DNA from 4 places in the Exiguobacterium sp. EA-TM-5 genome. Region 2 is predicted to be linked to each of the others. Evidence: riboswitches for the same ligand, from Rfam matches in the RefSeq annotation. Region 2 holds a riboswitch; each other region holds the start of a gene.

The links. A riboswitch is a leader RNA that binds a small molecule or an ion and turns the genes downstream of it on or off. The one in region 2 is predicted to bind S-adenosylmethionine.
Positions count from the first base shown of each region.
Region 1: linked by a shared signal. The riboswitch ahead of ACV3PA_RS03770 (Na+/H+ antiporter NhaC family protein) and the one ahead of mtnK (S-methyl-5-thioribose kinase) in region 2 are both predicted to bind S-adenosylmethionine.
Region 3: linked by a shared signal. The riboswitch ahead of ACV3PA_RS03045 (LLM class flavin-dependent oxidoreductase) and the one ahead of mtnK (S-methyl-5-thioribose kinase) in region 2 are both predicted to bind S-adenosylmethionine.
Region 4: linked by a shared signal. The riboswitch ahead of ACV3PA_RS06145 (methionine ABC transporter ATP-binding protein) and the one ahead of mtnK (S-methyl-5-thioribose kinase) in region 2 are both predicted to bind S-adenosylmethionine.

Region 1 covers NZ_CM132670.1:715,138-720,743, forward strand. The annotation lists gene ACV3PA_RS03760 (aldo/keto reductase) at 1-384, opposite strand, end outside; gene ACV3PA_RS03765 (hypothetical protein) at 545-748, shown strand; gene ACV3PA_RS03770 (Na+/H+ antiporter NhaC family protein) at 789-2,099, opposite strand; SAM riboswitch class I at 2,181-2,285, opposite strand; gene ACV3PA_RS03775 (metal ABC transporter solute-binding protein, Zn/Mn family) at 2,355-3,332, opposite strand; gene ACV3PA_RS03780 (alpha/beta hydrolase) at 3,503-4,492, shown strand; gene ACV3PA_RS03785 (histidine phosphatase family protein) at 4,510-5,100, shown strand; gene ACV3PA_RS03790 (YwpF family protein) at 5,097-5,588, opposite strand.
Region 2 covers NZ_CM132670.1:17,340-22,945, forward strand. The annotation lists gene ACV3PA_RS00060 (sugar ABC transporter ATP-binding protein) at 1-74, opposite strand, end outside; gene ACV3PA_RS00065 (sugar ABC transporter substrate-binding protein) at 71-1,153, opposite strand; gene mtnA (S-methyl-5-thioribose-1-phosphate isomerase) at 1,165-2,214, opposite strand; gene mtnK (S-methyl-5-thioribose kinase) at 2,211-3,377, opposite strand; SAM riboswitch class I at 3,456-3,559, opposite strand; SAM riboswitch class I at 3,765-3,866, shown strand; gene ACV3PA_RS00080 (2,3-diketo-5-methylthiopentyl-1-phosphate enolase) at 3,936-5,126, shown strand; gene ACV3PA_RS00085 (2-hydroxy-3-keto-5-methylthiopentenyl-1-phosphate phosphatase) at 5,123-5,606, shown strand, end outside.
Region 3 covers NZ_CM132670.1:566,448-572,053, forward strand. The annotation lists gene ACV3PA_RS03030 (DUF817 domain-containing protein) at 1-161, shown strand, start outside; gene ACV3PA_RS03035 (DUF2325 domain-containing protein) at 250-1,521, shown strand; gene ACV3PA_RS03040 (DUF975 family protein) at 1,585-2,223, shown strand; SAM riboswitch class I at 2,335-2,437, shown strand; gene ACV3PA_RS03045 (LLM class flavin-dependent oxidoreductase) at 2,511-3,569, shown strand; gene ACV3PA_RS03050 (ATP-grasp domain-containing protein) at 3,566-4,513, shown strand; gene ACV3PA_RS03055 (SRPBCC family protein) at 4,590-5,057, shown strand; gene ACV3PA_RS03060 (PhoX family protein) at 5,097-5,606, opposite strand, start outside.
Region 4 covers NZ_CM132670.1:1,187,107-1,192,712, forward strand. The annotation lists gene ACV3PA_RS06130 (S-ribosylhomocysteine lyase) at 1-444, shown strand, start outside; gene ACV3PA_RS06135 (PLP-dependent cysteine synthase family protein) at 441-1,364, shown strand; gene ACV3PA_RS06140 (bifunctional cystathionine gamma-lyase/homocysteine desulfhydrase) at 1,357-2,523, shown strand; SAM riboswitch class I at 2,581-2,685, shown strand; gene ACV3PA_RS06145 (methionine ABC transporter ATP-binding protein) at 2,763-3,785, shown strand; gene ACV3PA_RS06150 (methionine ABC transporter permease) at 3,782-4,447, shown strand; gene ACV3PA_RS06155 (MetQ/NlpA family ABC transporter substrate-binding protein) at 4,480-5,313, shown strand; gene ACV3PA_RS06160 (MDR family MFS transporter) at 5,393-5,606, shown strand, end outside.

The DNA of each region.
Region 1 (5,606 bases), 700 kb from region 2:
CTTGCCTTCTTCATATAGTTCAACCATCGCTTTCCACGCTTCGATATAGCCTTCGACCGGCCAGTGGATCAGGTAGAGGTCAAGATAATCTGTTTCGAGACGTTCGAGCGATTCTGCGAATGCTTCCTTCGTCCGACCGGCACGAATATCATCGTTCCAGACTTTTGACGTTAAGAAGAGATCCTCACGTTTCACGCCGCTTTCCTTGATTCCTTTTGCGACACCGCGCTCGTTTTTGTAGACGGCAGCTGTATCGATATGACGATAGCCGACGCGTAATGCTTCAGCGACAGCAGCAGGTGCTTCTGTCTCTTCATCTACTTGCCAGACACCGAATCCGATTTGGGGAATCGTAATACCATTTGAAAGTTTTGCGTATTGCATGTGTTACTCCTCCTCATAAAACATAGTTTTAGATTTGCTCGTTTAGTTTAGCATGAACGAACGAAGACGTCCGTTTCCATGCTCATGGAGAAATAGAATGCGGTAAAATAGAAGAGAATTCATAAAATCTGACCGTATGTCAGAAAGAGGGGGAGAAAAGATGGCTCAAAAGAATAAAAAGTTATCAAAGGGAGCTTGGCTCAGTATTGGTGCCTTGTTGGTCACACAAGCAGTTAGTCTGTTTCTCAGTGCTCGAAAGTCAGGACGTAATCCATGGGTTTGGGGAGGAGCTGGACTCGTTCAATTTCCACTTCCGGCAATCGCCTATTTGATTTTAGAAAGACAAGCAAAGCAGAAAAAATAATAAAAACAGGTCCGATCATGACGATCGGACCTGTTGTCGATTAAGAAGAAATTTTTTCTTGCTTCGTCGATGTCTTTTTCATGCGTGGGAATCCGAAGAAGATGGCGATTGATCCACAAATGAAGAGTAGGAACGGATAGAACAGATACGGAATCAGTTCAGGAGAAGCTGTCTTCGTCAACTCCGCTGCAATCAAAAGCTGTGCTCCATACGGGATGATGCCTTGAATACCACAAGAGAAGATATCGAGGATACTCGCCGATTTCTTACGATCAACTTCATACGTATCTGCTATTTCAGCTGCTAGTGGTCCAGCGACCAAAATCGAGATCGTATTGTTTGCCGTCGCAAGGTTTGTTGCGCTAACGAGTGCTGCCATACTGAATTCAGCACCACGACGTTGTGAAATCTTGCGTGTCAGCGTCTCTTTTAAGAAAGCAATTCCGCCGTTGAACGTAATCAAGCTGACGAGACCACCCATGAGGAGTGTCAAAATTGAAATCTCAGCCATTCCTAACATCCCTTCGGACATCGAGAGGACGAATCCACTTAAGTCGAAGCTACCGTCGATCATACCGATGATGCCGGTGAGTAACGTACCACCGATGAGAACAAGAATGACGTTGACGCCAAAGATCGCTAGTACGATGACGGCAAGGTACGGAATCAATTTATAGAACTCGAATGCTTTTGCTTCGACGACGTCACCAGAACCAGACACGAATGCGAGTAGGATGACCGTCAAGATGGCAGCCGGGAGAACGATCATGAAGTTCGTTCGGAATTTATCGCGCATGTTCGTTTTTTGTGTCCGAACGGCAGCAATCGTCGTATCGGAAATGAATGACAAGTTATCTCCGAACATCGATCCACCAACGACAGCTGCCGCTGCGATGGCAACATTGATACCTGTCGCTTCATGAATACCGAAGGCGATGGGAGCAAGTGCAGCAATCGTTCCAGTTGATGTTCCCATTGCCATCGAAATGAAGGCGGCGATGATGAACAGACCACTCATGAGGAGCGAGGGAGGCAAGAACGTCAAGGCAGCATTAACGGTTGCATCGATTGCACCGATCGCTTCTGCAGTACCAGAAAACGTACCGGCTAATAAGAAGATGAAGACCATGATCATGATATCAGGATTCCCGGCACCAGTCGCAATCCGTTCGACGGTCTGGTTGATACTCCCTTTCGTTGTGATTGCAGCAAAGATTAAAGCGATCAAAGCGGCGATAAGAATCGGGAATTTGTAAAAGTCGTCATAAAAGATTCCGGCACCGATAAAGAGGACCAGGAATACGACGAGAGGAAGCAGTGCCCATTTGTTAGGCGTAATCGTTTCATTCATTGTTGACACCTCGTTTCTCAAAAATACAAAAAAAGACCCCTTCGCAAGAAAGAAGGAGGTCTTTATAAAATAAAGACGCTCTTCTTATCTCTCAAGCTTTCGCTTGCTGGATTTGGCACAGTACGAATCAAATCGTCCGCTGCCGAAACATCATCGGGCCAGTCCCTCCGTTTCTCGCGATAAAAAGAAGTCATTCAATTGTTGTAAAACACGTTTCTTACCGTACCGCATTGAGTAACGCGTGTCAACTGTACTTTACTGAAGTGCTTGTTTCAATGTCTGGACGTTTTCTTCCATCAATTTGAAATAAGAACTGTTTTGTTGCGTTTTCGTGACCGACTCTAGGTTATGAATCGTCACGGATTCAGCTCCGATTTCTTTTTGGATGACGCGCGCGACCTTCGGGGAAACAGTCTCTTCGAATGCGATATATTTCAAATCATGCATGCGTGCTTCTTTCACTAAAGCAGCCAGTTGCTTTTGTGAGGGTTCATCGGAAGGAGAAATTCCGGCGATTGGAAGTTGCGTAAATCCGTACCGTTCTGCAAGATAACCATAAGCGGCATGCGTGACAAGCAATTCTTTTTTCGATCCGTCAGCGACGGCTTGCTTGAATTGTTCGTCTAACTCATCAGCTTGTTGGTCGAAGGCTTCTAAGTTTTTCTCGAATGTTGCTTTATCTTTTGGTGCTTCTTTTGATAGAGCAATTGTAATCGAACGTGCCATTGCTTTCGCGTTGATAGGATCGAGCCAGACGTGTGGATCATATTTTCCATGATCATGTCCTTCTTCTTCATGCGCATGTTCATCCGTTGCGTGATCATCATGTCCTTCTTCTTCATGAGCGTGAAGCGTAGCATCCGATTCTAGTAAGGTAACGTCTTTACTCGTCTCAATGAAACGGACGTCCGTGCCTTTTAAGCTCTCTTGGATTTTTTTCGAATACGGTTCGAGTGTCGTACCTGTCAAGAGGAATAGGTCACCTTTAGCGATTTCAGTGAGTTGCTTTGAGGTGGGTTCATAAGAGTGAGGGTCTGCTCCAGGTGGGACGATCATCTTGACGCTGACTTGATCACCGCCGATTTCACGAGCAATAGCAGCGGTTGCGAACGTTGATGTATAAACTTCTGTCTGTTTGTTATTTGAAGTCGACGAATCGCTGTTTGAGCCGCAAGCTGCGAGGAGACTTGCACTCGCAAATGCGACCGTTAGAGCGGGAATGACTTTTTTCATTATGTGTTACCTCCGTTTTTAAAACGTAATTGTTCCGATTTGGACTTTTTCACTATAGCGGAACGTACGGGAGGCGTCAAGTAGGAATACCGAGACGTTCGACTTCTTTTAAAACGGGGTAAAAGAGTAATAAAGTGAAGAAACTGGTACGTCTTATTGGAGGTGATCAAGTGAAACGTGAAACTGCATGGCTAATGGGGGGAGCTGCATTATTGACGACGGCAGCAGCGGGAGCAAGCATTTGGAACAATTATGGGGCACTGCTTCGATGGACTGAACCCGCCTTGCCACTCACAGAAAAACAACTCGCACCGCGGACGCTCACCTACAAACAAGTGGGAGACCGCACCTTACAACTCGATCTCTATTATCCGCCAGGAGAAGGACCGTTTCCGGTCGCAATCTACGCGCATGGTGGCGCATTCGTTCGTGGTGAGCGCGAGGACATGTTCTGCTTTAGCCCAATCGTTGATCGCCTACTTGAACTCGGAGTTGCCGTTTGTAGTATCGATTATCGTTTGTTCGAAGACGGCAGTTATTTTCCGGATAACTTGGAGGATGTACGGGATGCGCTATGCTTTTTAAACAAGGAAGCAGAGGATCTCCGTATTCTAAGAGGACGAATGATGGTATGGGGAGACTCAGCCGGAGCTGCACTTATGCTGACGACGGCACTTGCTCCAACTGCTTTCGTCGGGGAGCGCGATGAAGGACACATGCCATTGATCAGTGGTGTCATCGCTTTATATCCACCGACGAATTTTTTATTGTTTAATTTCATTCAGACTTGGATCGCTCACATTAAGTTTTATAAAGGTGGACGGGAAGAATGGCGCAAACTTATGACCCACGTTTCACCCGTGACGCATCTCTCATCAGACGCCCCACCAATCATGCTCCTGCATGGCAAAAAAGATCCAATCGTTCCCTTTTCACAAGCGCTCCATTTCGTTGAGAAGGGAGCCGATGTAGGAGCGGATGTCCGTTTGTTTTCTTTTCCGAATGGTACCCACTCACTTGCTAGTTTTGCACAGACCGAAAATCCATTAAAGATTGAGCGACTGCTCGAACGAATTGAACGATTCACCTGTCAGGTGTTGTTATTGCCACCGCGACAACTTTCAAGTGAAAAACATGATACAATCAGTCATATTTCTTGAATGAAGGAGACAGAGACATGACTGAAATTTGTTTAGTGCGGCATGGTCAGACGGATTGGAACTTAAATGAACGGATCCAAGGAAGAGAAGATATTCCATTGAATGCAACAGGAAGAAGACAAGCGGAGCTAAGCGCCGCTTATCTAGCAAATGAGGAGTGGGATGTCTTATTAGCAAGCCCGTTATCGCGTGCCGTTGAGACAGCTGAAATCATCGGTCGTGCTGTCGGATTGACGATCACAGCGACGGATGACCGACTCGTTGAACGCGAGTTTGGTGCAGCTTCCGGTGAGCCGGTCGCAGCGATTTATGAAGCGGTTCAAGCGAACGATACGAACCTCGTTCCGGGTCTTGAGACGGAACAAGCGATTCAGGACCGCGTGTTCGAAGCGTTACAGGAAGTGACGCGAGTGCATGAGGGCAAACGCATCTTAATCGTTTGTCATTCACATACGATCAAGGCAGCCTTATCATCGATTGATGAGACGTTCAGTTACCGGACACCGTTAAAAAACGCGTGTGCGAATTATATCCACTATACGGATCACTATACGATTGATCGAATTAATGTAGCGGATCACATCACGGATGAAGTTGAGAAACCTTAAGAAATCGGTGCTTCCGGATGTTCTGCTAAATACTGTTTGAATGTTTCCTTCGCAATGCTCGTAATATGCGCGCCACGTTTTGAACGACGATCCTTGTACTCTTGGACGAGCTCCTCGCCGGCGAATCCGTCCTCGACGACTTCGCGTAAGATTGATTCGGATAAATCATTCTTCATCATGACCATCTTACCGGTGAAGACATACGAGACGTGTTCGCTTAAGGCAGTCCGTTCAAGGGGCGTGACGATCATCGCAGCAGGATCATTATCAGGTCGTGAGATCGTGATTTCAATTAAAGCACGTAAATGTTTTGTGAACAATTCATCGACGATTGGCTGATCGCTAGAGGGTACGACGATTTCTGCAACCCATTGTGCTGTCTGTTCGGTGCTGACCGTCAACCCGTCCTGAATGGCGACAGGAATCGTTGTATCGCGCCCGGATTCATCCATTAAAATGCGTAATGTGCATAATTTAAAGGTTTTCATGAAAAAATTGCCCTCCCT
Region 2 (5,606 bases):
TGTTTGAGCGCCTGGACTCCCGGAAACGTTAGTGAAATACCGGTCATCTCCAGGTGATAGACAGTAGACGTCATTGTTTTTTATGGACGTCACGCAACCGGTCCATCCACGGTTCATTGAATTTTTCCGATGTGCTCCATCCTTTGATGATCGTATCGAGATTGTACATCGTCGTATCCTGCTTCAATGCCTTTTGCTCAACGAGTTTCGCGTCGAGATCAAAGCTATCCGGTGTCTTCTCTCCGGCGATTTTCTTAGCCAATAATCGCATATCCGTCTGTCCAATCAAGAACGGATCCACCGCACTCGTCGAGACCCAGTTGCTGCCCTTTTCACGCATCAAGTTGATATCCTGATTCGAGACATCGATCGAAATCAGTGGAATTTCTTGACGTTTGTTATCCTTGAGCGATTTGTAAGCCCCTTTTGCGACTTCATCCCACGCTCCCCAGACGGCGTCAATGCTTCCTTTCGGATATTTCGCGAGGATCGCATTCATCTTCGTTGCGATATCCCCTTGGACATCTTGGAAGTTTGTCGGTCCAACCGTCTCAAGCGTTTTGATTTTGCCGTCTGCTTCGTATGTCTTATAGATTTCCTGACGACGATCGAGTGGGGCAAAACCTGGTCCGAACCAGAGTTTGATGACACGGACAGGCTTTTTGTCCGTCACCTTCGTCACTTCATCAAGCGATAGCTTTGCGAGCTGATGATCGTTTTGGAACGTTTCCGTCACGCCTTTTAGAGATGCCCCTTTTTTCTTCGTGACCGTATCGAACGTCACAACCTTCAGTCCTTTGTCGACCGCCGGTTTGATCATGTCATAGGCATAGTCTTCCTTGCCGTGCGAGATGATGAGACCATCATAATCTTGCTGAATCGCTTGGGCGACAAGTTCCTTGAACTTGACGTCGTTCCCTTCCGAGATGAACGTACTGACTTTAAAGCCGAGTGCTTCGCCTTCACTTCGTGCGCCATCAAGGAATTGTTTCGTATGATCATCCGATGCGAGGTTACGAATGACGGCGATCTTCACGTTCGATTGAACACCTTTTGGTACATCTTTGACGACTTTTGTCGTCGTCGCTTCTCCATTTGCACAAGCAGCTAGTAACAGTGCCGGTGCTAGGACGGCGTAAGCTAATTTTTTCATGAAATATCTCCTTATCCTAAGGGTTGAAGCCCCGCTAATTGTTCAATCGTTTCTTCATTTGGTTGCGTGATCACACCGAGTTCCGTAATGATTCCTGTAATCAACGTATGTGGTGTGACATCAAATGCTGGGTTGAAGACAGCAACGCCTGCTGGTGCTGTCGCAACGCCTTGGATCGCCGTCACTTCCTTCGGATCCCGTTCTTCGATTTCAATCGCGTCACCGGAAATAAGTGAGAAGTCAAACGTCGAGAGTGGTGCCGCGACGTAAAACGGAATACCGAAGGCTTGCGCGAGCAATGCCAATTGGAATGTCCCGATTTTATTCGCTGTATCTCCGTTTCGTGTAATCCGGTCCGCCCCGACGATGATTGCATCGATTTGTTTTTCTTTTAGCGTATGGGCGACCATGTTATCCGTGATCAATGTGACATCAATTCCAGCGCGTTGTAATTCCCATGTCGTCAATCGCGCACCTTGCAAGAGTGGTCGTGTCTCACTTGCAAAAACAGATAACTCAATCCCGCGCTCTTTTGCGATATAAAACGGAGCGAGTGCCGTTCCGTAAGCAGCGGTCGCGATCGATCCAGCATTACAAATCGTCAGGATCCGGTTGCCTGACTGGAACAATTCCAGTGCATGAATCCCGATTTGACGTGACGTCTGTGCATCCTGGTCATATAAGGCGACCACTCGTTTTTCCAACCGTTCGCGGATCTCTTCTACGGACGTGCCGTCTTGAATGATCGGGTTCAGTTGATCGAGGACATTTCGCAGATTGACAGCTGTCGGTCGTGTCGCAAGTAACGTCGCAGATATCTCAAGCAAGGTTTGCTTGTACACCGAAAGCGGTGCTTCGAGCCGGTACGCTTCCTGAACAAGCACGAATCCACCGAATAAACTGATCGCAGGTGCTCCCCGAACGCGTAGTTGTTTAATTGCCTCGACTGCTTGTGCAATGTCCGTGATCACTTCATAGTGTTCTTCCTGTGGTAGACGCGTCTGATCGAGAATCGTCAAGACACGGTTTTCGTAACGAATACTTTGAACGAATGTACTCATCGGCTTAACTCCTCTGTTACGTCAAAGTTTCGTAAATCATCAAATGTTCGGCATTCCGTCCGGCGCTTGATTAAAGCGGCTCCTAAACGGAGGGCGTGACGTTTCCGCTCGAGACGTTCCGTCGTTGAAGTGATTGATTCTAAATCAGCGACTGGTGCGAGACCGATCGTCCGCCGAATCAATTCACATCCTGCAAAGCCAAGTGCATCCTGCAGAATCGTGCTCAGTACATCATCAACGAGTCCCGATGTCTGGAACGGTTCGACCGCTTCTCGTTCCCATAAAGCACGGAATGTTGAAGCAAATGTCAGCCAGAACGTATCGATGTCTCGAATCCGGGCATCACGAAGTGCTGGGTAATCCGGATATGCCGCAAAGAACAGATGCGCGATGAATTGCCCGACATCGAATCCGAATGGACCATAAAAGGCGAATTCCGGATCGATGACTTTCGTTTCCGTTGCCGAGGCGAAGATGCTTCCTGTATGTAGATCACCGTGCAACAAGGCGTCGCCTTTTGTGATGAAAAGGGCTTCGAGTTTCGCGACTTCTCGCTTTAGCGTGTCGTCTGCCCATAGATGTGCCACCTCTTCTTCAAGTCCAACCTCAATTTCATTCGTCTCCGCGTCATGGAACGGATCGGTGAAAATTAGTTTTTCCGTGATGTCACAGAGGTCTGGATTGTAGTACGCTCGGGCGACGCGTTTCTTTTCAACCGGACCAAGCGCAAAGTCCGATGTATGGAATAGAGTCCGGGCGAGATAGGAACCGATGTGTTCTGAAAGCAACGGATACTGTTCACCTGCGAGCAGCCCACTCCGAACGATCGTCAGATGTGAGAGATCTTCCATGACCGTGTACGCTTCTTCATGACTTGCATGAAAGACACGTGGTACGAATGGTACGGCATGTCGCGCGAATTCACGGAGTGCGGATTGCTCAATCCACGCTCGCTCGAGCGATAGCGGCCAGCTTTCCCCAACGACCTTTGCATACGGTAATGCTTGTTTTAAAATCAACCGATGTTCGCCTTCTCGAATCCGAAAGACAAGGTTAAGATTCCCGTCACCAATTTCTTCTGCTTCGACAGGACCGTTTCCGATTAGTCCGAGTGTCCGAACACGATCAATCGCGTCCTGTTCTGTAAATGCTTTGTATGTCATGTCAGTTTCCCCCTATGTGGTACACGAAAAAGCGCCTCTTTTCGTCATCGAAAAGAGGCGCAGGAAAGTCACTGCGTCCTCTTATCTCTCAGACGAAACGTCTGTTGGATGTAGCACCGTGCCTAGTGGTCGGTTGCTGCGGCGTCATCGGGCCAATTCCCTCTGCCAACTCGCGATAAGAGTCGTATGTAGTTGTCGTGTGTGATATTGATTTGAATCTTACGCAATCAACTTCCTTGCTGTCAAACTAAAATCAAGGAGAAACGGACATCGTTTTCATGCCATTTATAGAAAGAGTATTTTCAAAAAAATAAATTTTCTAAAAATAGTTTGACAAGTCGTGACTCTCATGTAAAAATTGCAATTAGATTTCACAATTTCATCCAATTCTTATCAAGAGCAGACGGAGGGACAAGCCCTACGATGTCGCAGCAACCGACCTTTTGGCACGGTGCTAATTCTTGCAGCTATTAAGCTGACAGATAAGAGTCCACGTTCGAATCATTCATGGTCTCTTGTCGCTGACAAGGGACCATTTTTTGTTGAAGGAGGAAAGACATGGCTTATATTACTGCTACTTATCAACTGACCGTTCGTGATCGACTCGAACAACGTGCTGAACAACTCGCACTTGGTTTGACGGTTGGTTCTTGGACGGAACTGAATCATCTTGAACAACAACAACTCGCCTCGTTCAAAGGGGAAGTCGTACATACGGAAGAACGCGACGGTAACGGATATATCACGATTCGTTACCCGGAACACAACGTGTCGCGTGACTTTTCCGCGATTTTGACGACCGTCTTCGGCAAACTCTCACTCGACGGTGAAATCAAATTAACGGAACTGTTGTTACCCGATACATTCACGCCAGATTTTCCAGGTGCGAAGTTCGGCATCGAAGGGGTCCGCTCCTTGATTGGTGTCGAAGATCGTCCCTTGTTGATGAGTATTTTCAAAGGAGTCATCGGACGCGATCTATCGTTCCTTCGCGACCAACTCGAAGGACAACTCGCTGGTGGGATTGATCTCGTCAAAGATGATGAGATCCTATACGACAATCCGTTAACACCAACGATTGACCGGGCACGAATCGGACGTGAGGTCATCGACGCTCACTTCCACCGGACCGGTAAACGGGCGTTGTATGCGATTACACTTAGTGGTCCCGTCTTTACGCTCAAAGATCAAGCCAAGCGATTAATTGATGCTGGAGCGACCGCTTTCTTGCTGAATACCTTCACGTACGGACTTGATGTCTTACGCGAACTGGCAAGTGACCCGGAGATTACTGTTCCGATTTTTAATCACCCATCATATAGTGGCGCGTTGATCGCTAGCCCGAACCACGGTGTTGCAGCTCCTGTCTTACTTGGCACACTCCCACGTGCTGCTGGAGCAGACTTGACGTTATTCCCGTCACCTTACGGAAATGTCGCTTTGCCGAAGGATGTCGCCCGCGGAATCGCGGTCGAAGCGACCCGCCTCGGTCGGACGAAAGCAATCTTCCCAGTACCTTCAGCCGGTATTCACCCAGGACTCGTCGCCCAACTCGTTCGCGACTTCGGGATCGATTCCGTCATCAATGCCGGTGGCGGTGTGCATGGTCATCCGCAAGGCGCAGCAGCTGGTGTCATTGCTTTCCGTCAAGCACTTGATGCGGCGCTAGCAAATGAATCGCTATCAACGGCAGCATCTCGTCATGAAGAACTACGGATTGCCCTCGACGCTTGGGGGATCAAGTCATGACTGTACGAATTCTTTGTGATTTCGACGGCACGGTAACAACGCAAGATAATATCATCGCACTCATGCAGGCCTTTGCACCGACTGATGCCTTCGAACCGCTGAAACGCGGTGTGCTTGACCGAACGTTATCGATTCAAAGTGGTGTCGGGCAGATGTTCGCACTCTTACCATCCGACGGTAAAACAGCCTATCTCGACTTTTTGTTAGAGCGTGCAATCATTCGGGACGGATTCTCAGAGTTGCTTCAATATAGTCGCCGCCAAGGGATTGATTTTTCAATCGTCAGTGGTGGAATGGACTTTTTCGTCGAACCGATCTTAGCACCCTTCCTCGAACAAGAGCAGATTTACTGTAATGTCGCCGATTTTAGCGGTCCATTCGTCCATATCGATTGGCCAAACGCCTGCGATGCCCATTGCACGAACGGTTGCGGCTGTTGTAAAACGTCGGTCGCTCGTACATTACGTAAAGACGGTGACG
Region 3 (5,606 bases), 550 kb from region 2:
TCAAAGGCTGGGTCTATCCGCATCAAGAAGGAGGCTGGGCAGTCGTTGATTTTGGTAAATTGTCTTCTTGGTTTTTACTTGTCATCATCACCGTCCTGATCGTCATCGTTGCGAAATACAAGCGTCATGATCCGGCTGTGGAAATCAATCAACGGACCTAGTTAAAAAAACAACCTGGTTATTTATTTGATCTACTTCCGCGTTTTTCCGTTGCTATAGTGTAAAAAAACGCAAAGGAAGTGGTTACGGATGATGCAACAGGTGATGGAACGGGCAACTGAATTGGTTCAAATGAAGTTAGCAGTCGTCGAACGATACGAAGACTGGCAACTTTGGCTCGACGAAGTAAACGGAATCGATGAGTGGGTCAAGATGTCAGCTTATTATGCACCACGCCACGTACAGGAAACAACGTTCGTCGACGAAGTGGTAGGGGTAATGCCAGAGCAAACTATCGAAGTGCCGTCACAAACATCTATCGAACCTGTACGAAAGCTGCGTTATGCTTACACGTTTCAGCGAGGGTTAAAAGGTGGCTCTTTACTAGAATGGTCCGGTAGTCATATTTCAGAACGAGACGTGCGTGACTGGAATCTCGAGCATGGCATGGAGGTCCGTGTCCGTGTCGATCGTCAGGATGACCAGAAAACGGTGTGTCGCATCGAAGCTGTCGTCTCAACGGAACGGATGAAAGAGAACCCGGAACGTGTCGTGTTTGAACAAGCGATCGTCAAAGTACACGGCATTGTTGAAGAGACGGTTAACGGTCCGCTACAAGATGAAGCAGGAAAACCGTTCTACTATGTCGTACCGGTAGAGGACATGCGCTATTTTCGACTAGAAGCAGGACAACTCGTCGATCTCGTCATGTGGCGGGGACGGAAAGAGAGCTTGACGATTGTCTGGAAGCATCAGTTTACCTACGAAAAACCGGTTGTCAACGAACCATCAGATCGCCCGATAAAATTAGAACAACTAGTAGAGAAGGTAACTGTTACAGCGAAAAAATCGGACCGGTATGCACGAAAAATGAAACGGCAAACGGCTCCAAAACCTAAAAAAGCGCAGCGTCGCATTCGTGTTCAAAAAGAGCGAAAGATTGAACCAATCGTGACGACAGCTGTACCTGGACAATTGATGGATTTCGTCGATAAGACACCACTTGATTTCACGCGCTTCACAGGTATGCGCCTCGTCATCGTTGGAAACGAACAACAAACAGCTGTCTATCGTGAGTTCTTTGCGCCAACTGGAATTGAATTGATTCATCTCGCAGGAGACGCACAATCCGCGAAAAAGATTGCCTGTCTCGCCAAAAAGACGGATGCGATCGTCGTCGTGACGAGCCGTGTCTCTCATGCAGCGAGTGCGCATGTCATCGCACAGGCGAAAAAACATAGTATTCCGTTCGCGATGGAACGCCTCGATGGTCGTCGTTCATTATATACAGCATGTGAGCGACAACTTGAGCGTGCTTGGCTCAAACAGCAACAAGACGGGAAATTATTGAAAAAAGAGTGAAACATTAGAAGTTATTAGCCGTAGAGTAAGGTGAGAACTTATTTTTCAAGGAGGACCTTACTCATGTCATCTCAATTAAAAAAAGCGGCAAAGGCGTCGTTAAGCGGTCGTTGGGGATTCGCAGTCCTAACATTTATTCTGTTTAGTATTATTCAAGGTGTACCTGGGTTATTTGGATCAGATATGGATGAACCAGCTAATACCATGGATCTCGTCGTATCGTTGGTATCGATTTTATTGATTCCGGTTGGAGTCGGTTGGACTTGGATTGCGATGTCAATTGCTCGTGGAGAAGAAACGAAAGTAACGGATTTATTTGAACCATATGGCATGTTTTTCAAAGTGATTGGTCTAGCCATCGTACAATTCTTTTTTATCTTCCTATGGTTACTGCTATTAGTCGTACCGGGAATCATTAAATCATTTTCTTATATGCTAACGTTCTATATTTTGCGAGATGAACCATCAATTGGTATCTTAGAAGCCATTACACGCTCTCGGAAAATGATGGACGGGCATAAAATGGAAGCATTCATGCTCTTACTATCGTTTATTGGTTGGGCTCTTTTAGGAATCGTTACCTTAGGTCTAGCATTCCTGTGGATTACACCGTATTTCAGCGTCACCTTTGCAAAATTCTATGATCGTGTTCGTGGTGAACAAACGCCAGAGCCGACATCAGATTTCGTCGCACCATATTAATACCGGATCCCGACATCATGTCGGGATTTTTTTGTCTAAAACAATTCCGATGGGAAAAGACGGTTTAATGGTTGCTTTAGTTCAATGAATTCTGTACGATGAATGCAACACATCTTATCTAGAGAAGTCGAGGGACTGGCCCGAAGACACTTCAGCAACCCCGCCATGGCGGAAGGTGCTACTTCCAGGAAGGGATACCTTCTGAAGATAAGAGCGGACAGGACAAGATACCGTCGCTCTTTTCGAACTTCGAAAAGGGCGCTTTTTATTATAAGGGGGATGATGGAGTGGAGTATGGTTTTTGGTTACCGATTTTTGGGGGATGGTTACGGAATGTCGAAGATGAACAGATGCCGGCGACATTCGATTATGCAAAACAAGTCGCACAAACAGCTGAACGCATCGGTTTTTCGACGACATTGATCGCAGAATTGAACTTGAACGATATCAAAGGAATAAAGGAACCGAGTCTTGAGGCATGGACGACGGCAGCGGCAATCGCTGCAACAACAGAACGCCTTGAAATCATGACAGCGGTTCGTCCCGGGTTCCATAATCCGGCGACGACGGCGAAGATGGCAGCAAACATCGATCAGTTGAGTGGGGGACGTTTTACGCTGAATGTCGTCTCGGCCTGGTGGGCAGAGGAAGCGAAACAGTATAACGGTATCTTTACAGCGCACGATGAACGCTATGCGCGGACGGAAGAATTCGTCACGGTCATGAAAGGACTATGGGCAGACGCTTCGCCGTATAGTTTCTCAGGCAATCACTATACGATCGAGCAGGCAGAATTACACCCGAAGCCGGTTCAGCGTCCGGGGATTAAGCTCTACGCCGGTGGAGAGAGTGAAGCCGGAAAACGAACAATCGTCGAACACTGTGATGCGTATGTCATGCACGGGGGCACGGTCGAAGAAGTCGCTCACAAAATCAACGACATGAAAGTACGCCGGGAAGCGACGGGACAAGCTCCACTCGAAAGCTTTGGTCTTGCGGCTTACATCATTTGCCGGGATACGGAAGAAGAAGCGCTTCTAGAATGGCAACGGATTACGGATGTAAAAGAAGATAGCGCTGGTTATGCCGGTTATCAAGACTTCATTAGTAAATCGCAACTGGAACAACAGGTCGAGCGAAATGATTATTCCGTCTCAAACCGCGGTCTACGACCGAACTTGATCGGCACACCGGAACAGATTGCGGAACGTATTCTAGCGTTCGAAGCTGTCGGTGTCACGTTGCTCTTGTTACAATTCTCACCACAACTTGAAGAAATGGAACGCTTTGCTCGTGACGTAATTCCACTTGTCGAAGCGAAACGAAAGGTAGGTCAACAATCATGACAAAAATTCATATTCTCCACGAAAATCAAGAATGGACGGACCATCTCATCAAACGACTCGAAGAACTCGAGTTACCGTATGAACAGTGGCACTTGAATGAAGGAATCGTGCCACTCGATGAAGTACCACCAGAAGGTGTCTTTTACAGCCGAATGAGTGCCTCTTCGCATACACGTGGACATCGCTATGCACCGGAGTTGACGGAAGGAGTCCTCGCTTGGTTAGAAGAACATGACCGGACTGTCTTTAACGGAACGCGTGCACTCCGTCTTGAAGTCAGCAAAGTCAATCAGTATACAGCACTACGCAAAGCAGGCATTCGTGTACCGAAGACGACAGCTGCCGTTGGACGTGATCAAATCGTCCAAGCAGCAAAAGAGATTGGTGTTTCGTCATTCATCACGAAGCATAACCGTGCCGGCAAAGGACTCGGTGTCCAGTTGTTCCACTCGATTGAAGCACTTGAAGCTTATCTCGACGGTCCGACATTCGACGAACCGGTCGATGGCATCACGTTGATTCAAGAGTACATCCAAGCACCAGAACCGTACATCACACGTTGTGAATTCGTGGGTGGAAAATTCGTTTATGCGGTTCAAGTGGATACGTCAGAAGGGTTTGAGCTCTGCCCAGCGGATGCGTGTGTAATTGACGATTTATTCTGCCCAGTTGGGGAAGAAGCGCCGCAAACACCGATGAAGTTCCAAATCGTTGAAGGTTTCAATGATCCAATCATTGAAAAGTACGAAGCGTTCCTCCAAGCGAACCAAATCGCGGTCGCCGGCATTGAGTTCATCAAGGATGCGTCAGGTACGATCTATACGTACGACGTCAATACGAATACGAACTATAACTCGGACGCTGAAGCAGCGGCAGGACGTTACGGTATGCTCGAACTAGCGAAGTTCCTTGGAGCAGCACTTGAAACAAGCACAGTAAAATAAGAATTGGCTCCCGCCCTGTCACCGGACGTTACAAGACCGGATGACGGGGTATTTCTATATAAAAGGGGGCAGGTGTATGATTACGTGGAAAGAAGAACGACAGCTCGATATTCCAATTGAAGAAGCATGGCACTTGTTTGATCATACGCGGCTACAACGTTTGATTCCAAATGTCGTCCAACATGAGGTGATTGAACGAAAACCGGGTGTCGTCGGTTCGACGTATCGTCAAACGTATATGCAGGGTAATCGACTTGAAACCTATATTGTGACCGATTTAGCCTATACGAATGAACCTGACTTCAAACAAAATACGATTGGATTCACGTTAGCACGGATTTTCAAGATCGAGATGACCTTTACACTCAAACCACTCGGACCTGATCAATGTCTGTTGATTTATACGGGAAAAAATGAAGGAGCGAACTTTGTTGGGAAAAGTCTGTTGTCACTCGGTGGCGAACGAGAGAACGAGAAAATCGTTCACGGGTTGTTGCAACGTGTCGAAGAAGAAGCGGCGAAACAAAAGAAGAACAATGCATGAAAAAACGGATTCCCGTGCTTGGGAATCCGTTTTAGCATCTTATCGATTCGTATACGATTTGTGACCACTTGGTAAACCAGAGAGGTAACCGACACCACCTGTTTTTTGAATACCGATGCCGTCTTTCATCGCTTGTTCAAGCGCCTTTGGATCGACGGCAGTGATTTGTTTTCCTGTCAATGCCTCACCTGGGTGCTGGTAGTTGCTTAAAAGATAGCTATATCCACCAACATGATCAAGTGAACGAAGACCAGTTGCTTCCGCTCCGACTGGAACTGACAGGATACGTGATAACTTTTTCGTTTTCAGGTTATACGCCCAGACGAAATTGTTCGTGTGAAGGGCACTGTCTTCTCCGATGAAGAGCGTATCGGATGTCGCAGAGTATGCAAGGTTATCCGGATTCGCAACAAGATCAGGGTTCGCTGTGTTACCGTAAGCATCTGGCTTCGCTAAATCTTCGCCAATGACGAGTGCTTGCATATTCGTTGGTACATAACGGCTGTCGATGCCTTTTGCACGTCCGAGATTGATTTCGAATGTCGCACC
Region 4 (5,606 bases), 1.2 Mb from region 2:
GTCGAAAGCTTTAACCTGGATCATACGAAAGTCAAAGCACCTTATATCCGCGTCGCAGGATATAAAGAAGGTAAAGTAGACCAAGTCGTCAAATACGATATCCGTTTCACACAACCAAACGTTGAGCAAATGCCGATGCGTGCGATGCACACACTCGAGCACTTACTTGCTGAAAACATCCGCAACTACTCGGATGATGTCATCGATGTCTCGCCAATGGGATGCCAAACAGGTTTCTACATGGCGATGATGAACTTCGACTCGGTCGAAAAAATGAGCGAACTCGTTGAGAAGACGTTAAATGACGTCCTCGCAGCAGAAGAGATTCCAGCGCAAAACGAAGTCCAATGTGGATTTGCAAGCGCACATGACCTCAAAGGAGCGAAGCACTATGCCGAGAAAATGCTTGCCGGTCGTGATGAATGGGACATCGTCTTCGGATGATCGCGAACAACGTCCGCGACCTCGTCGGAAACACACCACTCTACGAGATCACTTCATTCGATTTGCCTGCTGGTACGCGCATTTTGGCGAAGCTCGAATGGATGAACCCTGGGGGCAGCGTCAAAGACCGCCTTGGCATTCAACTCGTTGATGCAGCAATCGAAAACGGACATGTGACACCAGGCGGTACGATCATCGAGCCGACAGCCGGCAATACCGGCATCGGCTTGGCGCTCGCCGCTAAGAAATACGATCTACAAGTCATTTGTGTCGTTCCAGAAAAATTCAGTCAGGAAAAGCAGACGTTGATGCGGGCACTCGGCGCTACCGTCGTCAACACGCCGACTGAACTTGATATGCAAGGGGCAATTGACCGGGCAAAAGAACTCGGTCAGGAAATTCCGAACAGTTACGTTCCGTTACAATTCGAAAACGAAGAGAATCCAGTCACGTATCAGCGGACACTCGGTCCTGAGCTGATTGCAGACTTACCGCACATCGACTGGTTTGTTGCCGGTTGTGGTTCAGGTGGTACGTTTGCAGGAACAGCGGACTTCTTAAAACAACGTCTCGGCACAAAAGCAGCGATCGTCGAACCGGAAGGCTCCGTTTTAAACGGTGGTCCCGCCGGTCCGCACAAGACAGAAGGCATCGGTACAGCAAAATGGCCAAGTCTCGTGCCGCGTGAGCTCGTTGACGAGATTCATACGATTTCTGACCGCGATGCATTTGACGCGGTCCATACACTTGCCGCTCGTGAAGGACTACTCGTCGGTAGTTCAGCAGGTGCAGCGCTCGTTGCTGTCCTTGATATCGCGAAGCGTCACCCCGGCAGTACGATCGTCACGGTCTTCGCAGACAGTGCCGAACGCTACTTAAGCCAACAAATCTTTGAAAAGGTGGACGAAACTCATGCGTAAGAAGACAGCATTGATTCATGGAGGAACAGGTGTCGACCGGGCAACAGGTGCCGTCACACCACCAATCTATCAAACAAGCACATACAAGCAGGATAAAATCGGTCAACTCAAAGACGGATACGAATACTCACGGACAGCGAACCCAACACGGACGAGCATCGAACGTTTGATTGCGGATCTTGAAGGCGGCGCACGTGGTTTTGCGTTCGGTTCTGGTATGGCAGCAATCCATGCCGTCTTCCATTTGCTTGAGTCTGGTGACCACATCGTCATGACAGATGACGTTTACGGTGGAACGTTCCGCTTGATGCAACGCGTCTTACCGAAGTTCAACATCCAAGTGACATTCGTCGATACGACGGATCTTGCAGCAACGGAAGCAGCGATTCAAGACAACACGAAGATCGTCTATGTCGAAACACCGACGAATCCGTTGTTGAAAGTGACAGACATCGAAGCAATCGCAACGATCGCGAAACGTCACGATCTCAAACTCGTCGTCGATAATACGTTCGCAACACCATACCATCAACAACCACTCGCACTTGGTGCAGACATCGTCTTGCACAGTGCGACGAAATACATCGGCGGACACTCGGACGTCGTCGCTGGTCTTGTCGTCGTCAAAGATGATGCGCTCGGCGAAGAACTGCACTTCATCCAAAACTCGACAGGTGGCGTTCTTGGACCGCAAGACAGTTTCTTGCTCGTCCGTGGTCTTCGTACGCTTGGTATTCGGATGGATGCGATCGAAGAAACAGCCCATGATCTCGTTGCGTTCTTACAAGCACAAGACATCGTCTCGAACATCTTCTACCCAGGACTTGCATCGCACCCTGGACATGACATCCAAGCGAAACAAGCGACTGGATTCGGTGGGATGATCAGCTTTGATGTCGGTTCAGCAGCGAACGCAGAAAAACTCGTCGAGGCAACACACTTCTTCACACTCGCTGAGAGTCTTGGCGCCGTTGAGAGTCTGATTTCCGTTCCTGCACGGATGACGCACGCGTCAATCCCAGCAGAGCGTCGGGCAGAACTCGGGATCACAGATGGTCTCGTTCGGATTTCAGTTGGACTTGAGGATGCGGAAGATTTGAAAGAAGACTTAACACGTGCTTTCACGTTCCTCGAAAAAGTTTCTGAAAAAACTGTTTGACAACAAAAATAACCCCTGCTAATATTCAGAATATATTCTACAAACTTAATACCGAAACTCTTATCGAGAGTGGTGGAGGGACTGGCCCGATGAAACCCGGCAACCGCGGATCTAATCCGAAGTGGTGCTAATTCCAGCAGACAAAAGTCTGGGAGATGAGAGCAAATGGTTTTGTGTACTGAAAAGTGCGCGCGTTTGCTCAAAAACGCGCGCACTTTTTTTATTTAGGAGGGACAGTTGTGATTCGTTTACAAGACGTAGGAAAGATTTATCGCTCAAAGCGCGGAGCGGTCGAAGCCGTTGCGAATGTCGACCTGACAATCGAGCGCGGTGAAATTTTTGGAATAATCGGTTATTCCGGAGCAGGGAAATCGACTCTGATTCGCTTGCTTAATATGCTCGAGGCACCAACGAGTGGTTCGATCCAAATCGACGGTGTTGAAATGACATCACTTAAACCAAAAGAATTACGAGGCGTCCGCAAGAATGTCTCGATGGTTTTTCAGCACTTCAACTTACTCTGGTCACGGACTGTTGAAGAAAATATCATGTTCCCACTCGAACTCGGTGGCTTCCCGAAAGCACGCCGCAAAGAACGAGTCGCGGAGTTGATCCAACTTGTTGGTCTGGATGGACGAGAAGGGGCTTACCCGTCACAGTTATCTGGTGGTCAAAAGCAACGTGTCGGTATCGCTCGAGCACTGGCATCGAACCCAGATGTTCTCTTATGTGATGAGGCAACGAGTGCACTCGATCCAAAAACGACGGACTCGATTCTTGAGTTACTCGTCGACATCAATGAAAAACTGAAACTGACGATCGTCTTGATCACACATGAGATGCACGTCATTCAAAAAATCTGTCACCGGGTCGCCGTCATGGAAGCCGGTAAAATCGTTGAGCAAGGACCGGTCGCAGAAGTCTTCCGTCATCCGAAACAAGCGATGACGAAAGAATTCGTCAAACAGTTGACGTCACCGTCAGAAAACGAGTTGACGTTCGCGAAACTCCGCGAACGGTACCCAACCGGTAAAATCGTTCAGTTGACGTTCGTCGGATCGACAGCGGAAAGCCCGATCCTTGCGGAAGTCATGAAAGATTCACCAGTCCTGTTCAATATCATCGGCGGAAACGTTGGTCAATCACAGGAAGGGGCACTCGGTACACTGTTCATTCAGTTGATCGGGGAAACAGAAGCAACACAAGCGGTCATCACGAAGCTTCAAGCCAGTGATGTTGAAGTGGAGGTGGATCACCGATGATTTCATTCTTTGACAACCTAGACTGGGACATGGTGTGGGAAGCGACAGGTAGCACGATCTATATGACGGCAGTCGCAGGTCTCTCGACATTCGTTCTCGGTCTGATCATTGGTTTACTATTATTTGCAACAAACGAAGAATTGTTATTCAAGAACCGGGCGTTCTATTCGATTTTGAGCTTGATTGTCAACGTCTTCCGTTCGATACCGTTCATCATCTTACTGATCTTATTGATTCCATTTACGAAAGCGATTGTCGGTTCGTTCCTCGGACCAACAGCAGCATTACCGGCATTGATTTTTGGTGCCGCACCATTTTACGGTCGGATGGTTGAACTCGCGTTGCGCGAAGTCGATAAAGGTGTCATCGAGGCAGCGGAATCGATGGGGGCGACGAAGTTCCAAATCATCTATAAAGTCTTAATCCCGGAAGCGTTACCTGCTATTGTTTCGGGAATCACGGTCACACTCGTTGCACTTGTCGGTTACACGGCAATGGCCGGAGTAGTCGGCGGAGGTGGACTGGGGGACATGGCCTTCATCGAAGGATTCCAGCGCTCCCAAAACGATGTCATCGTTATTGCGACACTCTTAATCTTAGCGATCGTCTTCGTCATCCAAATTATTGGTGACTTGTTGATTAAAAAAATCGATAAACGTTAATTCAAATTTTATTCATATTGGAGGAATCATTCATGAAAGTTTGGAAAAAATTCGTAGGTACTGCCGCTGTATCCGTTTTAGCAATCAGCCTTGCTGCATGTGGTGAAAAATCATCAGGATCAGGCAGCGATGACAAGACACTCGTCATTGGTGCATCGAACGTACCGCATGCTGAAATCCTTGAACACGTCAAAAAAGAATACGAAGCAAAAGGCTACAAACTTGAGATTCAAAAATTCCAAGATTACGTGCTTCCGAATAAGGCACTCGCTGAAAAAGAAATCGATGCGAACTACTTCCAGCACGTACCGTACCTCGAGCAACAAGAGAAAGAAAACAAATCGTATAAGTTCGCGAACGCAGGTGGCGTCCACGTTGAACCACTCGGTATCTACTCGAAGAAATACAAGTCACTCGATAAGTTGCCAAACGGTGCAACGATCTTAACGAGCTCAAACGTCGCGGAACGCGGACGTGTCTTGACGTTCCTTCAAAACGAAGGGTTGATCAAACTCAAAGACGGTAAAACGACAGACGCGCAACTCGGTGATATCACAGAGAACCCGAAGAAACTCAAGTTCAAGACGAACATCGAGGCATCGCTTCTTCCGCAAGCTTACAAAAACAATGAAGGCGACGCAGTCCTCATCAACACAAACTATGCGATCGATAACGGTCTGAACCCATTGAAAGATGCGATCGCATCAGAAGATGAGTCGTCACCATACGTCAACATCATCGTTACACGTAATGGCGATGAAAAAGACAAGCGTGTCACAGCACTTCTTGACGTACTACACGAAAAGAAAAACCAAGATTGGATTCTCGACAAGTACAAAGGTGCGGTCGTTCCAGTCAGCAAATAAGTTCACCGAAGCCGGCATCCTTCCTATATAATGGAAGGATGCTTTTCATTTGTCTGAAACAGGGGTTAGGGGGAATCATATGCAACGCATTCGTCAACTGCATCCGTTGACACTCGGGGTCTTGTTCGGGACGTTTTTCTCGCGTCTTGGAACGTTCATCACTATGCCGTTCTTCGCCATCTACATGACGACCGTCTTGAAGTTTGATCCGGTCGATGTCGGCTGGGTCCTCAGTATCTCAGCGATTGCCAGTCTCGTCATGAGTTTCATCGGTGGTACATTGTCGGACCGCT